DNA from 2 places in the Pseudarthrobacter sp. MEB009 genome. Region 1 is predicted to be linked to the other one. Evidence: riboswitches for the same ligand, from Rfam matches in the RefSeq annotation. Region 1 holds a riboswitch; the other holds the start of a gene.

What was found. A riboswitch is a leader RNA that binds a small molecule or an ion and turns the genes downstream of it on or off. The one in region 1 is predicted to bind thiamine pyrophosphate.
Region 2: another riboswitch for thiamine pyrophosphate. It lies ahead of thiD (bifunctional hydroxymethylpyrimidine kinase/phosphomethylpyrimidine kinase); the one in region 1 lies ahead of thiO (glycine oxidase ThiO).

The regions. Positions count from the first base shown of each region.
Region 1 covers NZ_JARVTC010000007.1:278,797-283,112, forward strand. The annotation lists gene QRN07_RS07185 (RNB domain-containing ribonuclease) at 1-746, opposite strand, end outside; gene thiE (thiamine phosphate synthase) at 795-1,502, opposite strand; TPP riboswitch at 1,530-1,648, shown strand; gene thiO (glycine oxidase ThiO) at 1,641-2,900, shown strand; gene thiS (sulfur carrier protein ThiS) at 2,897-3,133, shown strand; gene QRN07_RS07205 (thiazole synthase) at 3,138-3,956, shown strand; gene QRN07_RS07210 (hypothetical protein) at 4,038-4,316, opposite strand, start outside.
Region 2 covers NZ_JARVTC010000002.1:119,854-124,169, reverse strand. The annotation lists gene obgE (GTPase ObgE) at 1-355, opposite strand, end outside; gene rpmA (50S ribosomal protein L27) at 472-735, opposite strand; gene rplU (50S ribosomal protein L21) at 798-1,106, opposite strand; gene thiD (bifunctional hydroxymethylpyrimidine kinase/phosphomethylpyrimidine kinase) at 1,370-2,926, opposite strand; TPP riboswitch at 2,916-3,013, opposite strand; gene QRN07_RS00710 (Rne/Rng family ribonuclease) at 3,139-4,316, opposite strand, start outside.

The DNA.
Region 1 (4,316 bases):
GTCATCAGCGAGATCTGCGCGTTCCAGTCCTCCACGGGCAGTTGCGGTGCGGCGGCAATCCGGTAGCCGCCGTCGGGCAGCTGGACAATCTCCTGCTCGGGCATGTTCAGGCTGGCGCCGCCGCGGAGCCGCTCCAGCTCCACCCGTTTTAGCCCCACTTCCTTGAGCAGCTCCAGCACCGGGCCCGCTGTGCCGGCATCCAGGTCCGCCTGCGCGCCCCTATAGCTGAGTTTCTCCCGGCTGCGGACCCGTGCACGCCGTACGGTCACGGACGTGACCCCTGCGCGGGCGTCCAGCCGGAAGTCCCAGACAAACGCCGGGCACTCCTGGTCCGGCAGCAGGCTGCCGGCCGCTTCACTGATCACCTCGGGGTGCAGCGGGATCCGCCCGTTGGGGGCGTAAAATGTCTGGCCGCGGCGCCAGGTCTCGGCGTCCAGGGGCCCGCCGGGGGCGACGAAAGCGGGCACATCGGCGATGGCATACAGCACGTGGTACCCGTCGCCGTCGCGCTCCATAAAGACCGCCTGGTCCAGGTCAGTGGAGGACGCCGGGTCAATGGTGACGAATTCAATGCCGGTCAGGTCCTCGCCCGGCAGCTGCAGGGCCGCCACGGCGGCCTCGGCATCGTGGACGGCATCAGCCGGATATTTGCCGGGCAGCTCCAGCTCGACCCGAAGCTCACTGAGGGCGGCTTCGAGCGCGTTGTTGTGGTCGTGGACCTGGGGTGCAAGCCGGTGATGTGGCACGTTGCCCAGCGTAGCCCGGTTTTTTCCGAACGGGCAGGGACGCTGCCGCTACGCGTCTGCGGATTCCAACGCGCTGCGCAGGGAAGCCGCGGCTGCTGCGGGATTCGGGGCATCGGTGATGGCGCGGACCACCACCACCCGGCGGGCCCCAGCGGCCACCAGCTCACCGATGTTGCCGTCATCCACGCCGCCGATCGCGAACCAGGGAACGTCGTCGCCGGCTGCGGCCGCGGCGTAGCGCACCAAGTCGAGTCCGACGGCGGCCCGGCCGGGTTTGGTGGGCGTGGCCCAGACGGGCCCCACGCAGAAGTAGTCCAGCGCCGCAGGTCCCGCGGCTGCCGTGAGGGCCGCGTCCACCTGGTCCGGGGTGTGGCTGGACAAGCCGATGGCGGCGTTGCCGTTGAGCAGGGTGCGGGCGGCGGGCAGCGGCAGGTCCTTCTGGCCGATGTGGAAAACCGGGGCGCCGGACAGCACTGCGACGTCGGCCCTGTCGTTGACAGCCCAGAGCCGGCCATGCCGGACTGCGGCTTCCTTCAGCACGGCCAGGAGCTCCAGCTCTTCGGCCGCCTCGATGCTTTTGTCGCGAAGCTGGATGATGTCCACCCCACCGGCAAACGCCGCGTCGACGAACCGGGCAAAGTCGCCGCGGTCCTTCCGGGCATCGGTGCACAGGTACAGCCGTGCTGCGTGGAGCGCGGCCGCGCCGGGAGCGGTGGCCAGGGGATCAGCGGCGGCAGGGGAGTGGGTCACATTCATGGCTGCCAGCCTAGTTCCTCTAGACTGGCCGGGTACTGCGGGAGCCCGCGGCAGCTGTCACAAAGCGCCGGGCTGAGAGGGCGTCAGAGCCGACCGCTTGACCTGATCCGGGTAATGCCGGCGTAGGGAAGGAGACACATGGGCGCCCTGCCTGCTACCCCCGATGACCGCCCGCACGGAGCGTTGGAAGCCGACGTTGCAGTGATTGGCGGCGGCGTGGTTGGCCACAGCATCGCCTGGGAGGCGTACCGCTCCGGCCGGTCCGTGCTCCTGATCGATGACGCGCCGGGCGCCGGTGCCAGCTGGGCCGCCGCCGGAATGCTGGCGCCGGTGAGCGAGCTGCATTACCAGGAAGAGGACCTCCTGGAGCTGATGCTTGCGGCCGCCGCCCTCTGGCCCGGTTTCGCCGCGGATCTCGCCGTCACCGGCGGGGACCCCGGATACCTCACGACGCCGACCCTAGCCGTGGGCGCCGACGCCGCCGACCGCCGGGCGTTGATGGACCTGCGCGCTGTGCAGCAGGCGAACGGTTTGACCGTGGAACCGCTCACCATCCGGGAGGCCCGCCGCCGGGAGCCATTGCTGGGCCCCGCCATCGCCTGCGCCTTCGATACTCCAGCAGACCACCAGGTGGATCCGCGGCTTCTGCTGGCCAGCATGCGGCGTGCGCTCGCCGGCGATCCGTTTGCGGTAGCGGCCAAGGCCAGCGGCTTGCTGTGGGAAGACGGTGCCGTCGCAGGTGTGCAGCTCGCCGGTGGCGGGACGGTCCGGGCGGCCGAAACCGTGGTGGCCAACGGGCTGCAGGCGGCAGCACTGGGTGGCCTTCCCCCCGGCCTGAGCCTGCCGTTGCGGCCGGTACACGGCGACATCCTGCGGCTCGCCGTGCCACAGCACCTGCGCCCACTGCTGGGCTCCACAGTCCGCGGTCTGGTCCACGGCGTCCCCGTCTACATCGTGCCGCGGCAGGATGGCACGGTGGTGATCGGCGCCACCCAGCGCGAGGATGCCCTGGCCGGCCCCACCGCGGTCTCCGCGGGTGGGGTGTATCAGCTTCTGCGGGACGCCCAGGCCCTGGTGCCTGCCGTTGCCGAGCTCGAGCTGCTGGAGAGCACCGCCCGGGCACGGCCCGGCACTCCGGACAACGCTCCCCTCCTGGGCCGGGTGCCTGCACCGGACGGCACCGGTGCGGACGCGGGCTTCGGGATGGCCGCGCACGTGCCGGGCCTGATCATTGCCACCGGCTTCTTCCGCCACGGCATCCTCCTGGCCCCCGCAGCCGCAGCCATCTGCCGCGACCTGATGGACGGTCACGCTGATCCCCGTTGGGCACCCTTCAACCCCGCCCGGTTCTCCGGTTTTGCCCCTCACCTTCCCCGCACCATCAAGGAGACAGCATGAACATCACCCTGAACGGAACTCCACATGCGGTGGTGGACAGCGCGTCCATCAGCATGCTGGTCAGCCAGGTCACCGGCCGCGTCCTCGCAGCCAATGGGCAGGCCGCCGACGGCGCACGGCTGGGGGTGGCGGTGGCGCAGAACGCCCAGGTGGTGCCGCGCAGCCAATGGTCCGCCACGGCGCTCGCGGACGGCGACGACGTTGAACTCGTCACGGCAGTCCAGGGCGGTTAGGGCCATGGCCAACACCAACACCGAACTGCTGAACCAGGCCGGTGGCACAGGCCGCGATGACCTGGTCATTGACGGCGTCGCCCTGGCCTCGCGGCTCATTATGGGCACCGGTGGCGCCCCCAGCCTCGACGGGCTCGGAGCCGCCCTGATCGCTTCCGGGACGGCCCTGACCACCGTGGCCATGCGCCGGTACTCCACGGCAGAAACCGGCTCGCTGTTCCAGCTGCTGGTGGACCACGGCATCCGGGTCCTGCCCAACACCGCCGGCTGTTTCACCGCCCGCGACGCCGTCCTGACCGCCGAACTGGCCCGCGAAGCACTGGAGACGGACTGGGTGAAACTCGAAGTCATCGCCGACGAACACACGCTGCTGCCGGACGCCGTGGAACTGGTGGATGCCACGGAACAGCTGGTTAACCGCGGCTTCAAGGTGTTTGCCTACACCAATGATGACCCCGTCCTGGCTTTGCGGCTGGAGAACCTCGGAGCCGCCGCGGTGATGCCGCTGGGCTCACCGATCGGCACCGGCCTGGGCATCCTCAACCCCCACAACATCGAACTGATTGTTTCCCGCGCCTCGGTGCCGGTGGTGCTGGACGCCGGAATCGGGACGGCATCCGATGCTGCCCTGGCCATGGAGCTGGGCTGCGATGCCGTGCTGCTTGCCACGGCCGTGACCCGCGCCCAGAACCCGGTCCTGATGGGGGAGGCCTTCAAACACGCTGTCAAAGCCGGCAGGATGGCCGCAGCGGCCGGCCGGATCCCGCGCCGGGAACATGCGTTGGCTTCCTCAGCCATGGCCGGCCGGGCCGAATTCCTCTAAGCCGGCTGCCGCCGTCGGACGCCCTTAAAGTCCTGTGGCCACCACCTCAACGGGTGGTGGCCACAGGACTTTGGCTTGGCGTCAGCGCCGCAGCACCGCAGTGAGCCTATCGGTGTCCTGCCGGGCCCGGGTAGAGCCCAGGTAAACGGCGGCGGCCACGGCGGCGGCAGCCCCCAGCACGATGGGCAGGACCCACGGCAGCCAGGTCAGGCCGGGACGGTACCCGAAGCCCGCAGCCATCAGGATGAGCCAGGCAAGGGCCGCGACGCTTACCGAAACGCCGGCGGGCAGGCCTGCCCCGTACTTGGCATGGCGTTTGTCATTGGCCCACACTATTAACCCCACCGCGACGGCGGCCAG
Region 2 (4,316 bases), on a different contig from region 1:
CGGCGGCAACGTATTCGGTTCCTTCGCCAACGAGGTCGGCCAGGACGGTGCCGTCCTTGGACTTGACCACGGTGCCGTCGGGAACGGGGAGGATCAGGGTTTCGCCGTTTTTGCCGCCGCGCCAGTCGCCCATGCCGGGTCCACCGTTGGTGGCGTGCCGGTGCGGTGCGTGGTGGTAGTCCAGCAGCGTCGTGGTCTGGTGGTCGACGCGGAGGATGACGTTGCCGCCGTCGCCGCCGTTGCCGCCGTCGGGCCCGCCCAGGGGCTTGAACTTCTCGCGGTGGACGGAAACACACCCGTGGCCGCCGGTACCGCCGGATACGTGCAGTACTACCCGGTCTACAAAGCTGGCCACGTGGATCTCCTCAGTGCTGTTTCCTGGCAGCCTGTGGGCGCCAAAACGATTGTAATGCGGTTAAAAGAACAGTGGAGCGGACCATCAGGCCCGCTCCACCGCTTCAGAACTTGGTGTTACTCTGCAGCTGCAGCAGCAACGATGTTGACGACGCGACGACCGCGGCGGGTGCCGAATTCAACGGCTCCCGGGGTCAGCGCGAACAAGGTGTCGTCGCCGCCGCGGCCTACGCCGGCACCCGGGTGGAAGTGGGTGCCGCGCTGGCGGACGATGATCTCGCCGGCCGAAACAACCTGGCCACCGAAGCGCTTGACGCCCAGGTACTGAGCGTTTGAATCACGGCCGTTGCGAGTGGAGCTCGCGCCCTTTTTATGTGCCATCTGAAATGCCTGCCTCTAAATTCTGGGGAATCTGCTGAAAAACCGAAACGGTAACCGGGTGGTTACTTGATGCCAGTGATCTTGACCTTGGTCAGTTCCTGACGGTGACCCTGGCGCTTCTTGTACCCGGTCTTGTTCTTGAACTTCTGGATGACAATCTTCGGACCACGGAGGTCCTGAAGGATCTCAGCCGTTACGGTCACCTTGGCCAGGTCAGCAGCAGCGGTGGTGATCTTGTCACCATCCACCAGGAGCAGCGCGGGCAGCTCAATGGTGCTGCCAGCTCCACCGGCGACGCGGTTCAGGGTAACGAAGTCTCCAACGGAAACCTTCTCTTGCCGGCCGCCTGCGCGGACAATCGCGTACACCACTTGGGAACTCACTTCTCTCGACGTTTATTACTAAATTTGCGTGCGGAATCCAACTCGTAAATGGCTGGTTTCTCGCTGTGCCTCAACGCCGTGGGGTCATAACCCAAGTGTTGGCGTAAGCACCGAAGATCAAGAATACGCTAATTCCGTCGTCGGCTGCAAATGAGGCTGGCAGCGGCGGGTCGCCTGTGATAGCAACCACAGGCATGTACCGGCGCGGTACCGTGCCCCACCATAGTACCGGTACCGGAGCCGGCCCGCGTTCAGGAGTGCAGCCGCGGCGCGTCGAAGAATTCCATTTCAAGCCGGCAGGAGTGCCGGAAGGCGTCCACCATGGCTGCCCGCCCGGCTTCGGAGGAGTTGCGGGCGGCTTCATCAACAATGCCGATCGCCCGCCTGGTTGCCGCAGCAAAGTCCTCATCGGCGTACGTCCGCAGCCAGGCCGCGTAGGGGTGCCCCGCCGGCTCCCCCGCCGCGACGAACTGTGCATGGAGCGTCCGGCCGACTTCCGCGTAGAGCCAGAAGCACGGCAGGACCGCGGCGGCCAGCACCGCGTAACCGCCCGACGCCGAGGCCGCGGCCAGGTGGTCGACGTAGGACTTGGTGACGGGGCCAAGGTCCGGCTGGATGGTCCGCGACGCCAGCCAGGTCCGGTGCAGCTCCGACTCGACCTCAAGGCATTGCTGCGCGGAGCCCGCCCAGAACAGCTGTTCGGCTTCGGTGGGTGCCAAGGCGCTGGCGCGGGCCAGGACCCGCGAGTAGCCGTTAAGGTACAGGGCATCCTGGGAGAGGTAGTAAGCGAACTCACGCTCCGGGAGCGTGCCGGAGACCAGGCCCTGGATGAACGGCAGTTCGTAGATGGCTGCCAGGTCCGCGGCGGCTTCCTTCCACAGCAGCGCCTCGAACCGGCCGGGCGCAGGGACGGCCGTGAGGTGGTGGAAGTGGTGGACCGGTCCGTTGCCGGCGCCGACACCCAGCCGGTCCGACGCCGAAAGGGCACCGGCCAGCCACGGCTTAACTTCGCGCAGCGCGGCTTCCCAGTCCCCCAGCCGCGCCTGCACCGTGGCCATGGCAGAGGACAGCGAGCACCCGGTGCCGTGGCTGTTCCGGGTATCCACCCTCGCGCCCGGCACTTCCACCACCTCGGGGCCAAGCAGGCCCGCCGTGTTCACCAGCGCGTCAGGGCAGCCCGGTCCCTGCAGGTGGCCGCCTTTGACCAGGATGGTGGCCCCGGTGGCGAGGGCCAGGAGCCTTCCCTGGTCCAGTGCCCCCGCCCAGGTCTGTTGGACGTCGCCGTCCACCAGGACAGCAAGTTCGGCCAGGTTGGGGGTGATCAGGTGCGCCAGCGGCAGCAGTTCCCGCAGCGCTGTCTCCGCCGGAGCCTGCAGCAGCCTGTCGCCGCTGGTGGCCACCATAACGGGATCAAGGACCACAACGGCGGGCCGCACCTCCTCGAGCCAGGTGCGGACGGTGCGGATGGAGTCAGCATCGCCCAGCATGCCGATTTTGACGGCGTCGATGGTGATGTCCGCGCTGACAGCTTCAAGCTGCCGGGCCAGGAAGTCCGCCGGCGGGATATGGACAGCCTGCACCCCCAGGGTGTTTTGCGCCGTGAGGGCCGTAATGGCGGCCATTCCATAGCCACCGTGCGCAGCGATGCTTTTAAGGTCCGCCTGCACCCCTGCCCCACCGGACGGGTCGGAACCGGCGATGGAGAGCACCCGGGGAATGACCCGGCGAATGGCTTCCGAGGTGTCCGCAGCAGGCGTGGTGGCAGCAGCAGGTGTGGCTGCGCCAGGCGCGGTAAGGGTCGAAGACAAGAGACATCCCTTCGCCGGTGCTAACCGGACAGGTTCAACGGGTGTGGATCTCAGCCGGCCCTGTGCGCGGCACCCCGTGTCGGTCCCCAGCCTAGCTGTTCCGCCACCGGTGCGGGAAAGTCGCTGCCTGTCTTAAAACGCCGGAGGCCCCGGAACCGGCACTGATGTGCGGTTCCCGGCCTCCGATGCAGGTGGGGCAGTGCCCCTGGTCCCTAGAGCTCCGACGCCGGAACGCCCACACCCAGGATGATGGGTGCAGCGGCCGGTGCCTTGGCGGCGGCAGCCGCCGCGGGCTCCGGTGCCTTAGCGGAATGGGTGTGCGCAGGGGTGGCCGACGGCGCACTCTGGTGCTGCTGCACCGAGGTTTCGTTGGCTGCGCCCTGGGCACGGCTGGCACTGCGGTTGCGGCGCGGCCGGCGCTGCGTTGACTGCTCCAGCGTGTGGTCCGAGTAGTCCTTTTCCGGGGCTGCGGCGGGCGCAGCAACGGGGACTGCAGCCGGCGCAGCTGCAACGGGTGCTGCCGCTGCGGGAGCAGCTGCAGGTGCCGTCAGCGGTTCGCCGAGGTGCGCGAAGGCTTCGGCCAGGCGGTCCAGCGTGAGCGCCGGCTGCGACTGCTGGTCACTGGCGTGCTCAACAAACGGAAGGACAACTTCCTCTCCCCCGAAGGTCAGCACCGCCCCGGGGCGTGCGGGAGCGTCGGCGTCGTGCGAACCGGCGTCCACGGGCGTGGCGGGTACCTGCCTGGCGGCGGCGATTTCGTCGTCGTGCAGGTGCGCGGCGTGCGCGGCTGCTGCGATGTTCGCCAGGGCCAGCCGGGTGGCTTCAGCCTTGGCGTGCCGCTCCGGGTCCACGGGTTCCGGGTGCACGGTGTGCGCCTGGACCGGGGCTGCCGGCGCCAGCTCGGGCTGCTGGCCGCCACGGCCGCGGCGGCGCTTGCGCTCCGGGCGTGTGCCCTGCTGGTTGTTGTCAACGCGTTCGGGGCGGGGCTCCGGGCTGCGGAAATCGTTGGGACGGTGTTCCTGCCGGGTGTCGGCGCGCTGGACGTGGTGCTCGGCTGCCACAATCGTGGCGCGGCGGTGCTCCACCGGGTCGTCGTGGGTGACCACACCGCGCCCGGCGCAGGCCTCGCACTGCTCGCCGAAGACTTCCAGGAGCCCGGTGCCCATGCGTTTGCGGGTCATCTGGACCAGGCCCAGCGAGGTCACTTCGGCCACTTGGTGCTTGGTCCGGTCCCGGCCCAAGCATTCCACCATGCGGCGCAGCACCAGGTCACGGTTGGATTCCAGGACCATGTCGATGAAGTCGATGACGATGATGCCGCCGATGTCACGGAGCCGGAGCTGGCGGACCACTTCCTCGGCAGCTTCCAGGTTGTTCTTCGTGACGGTCT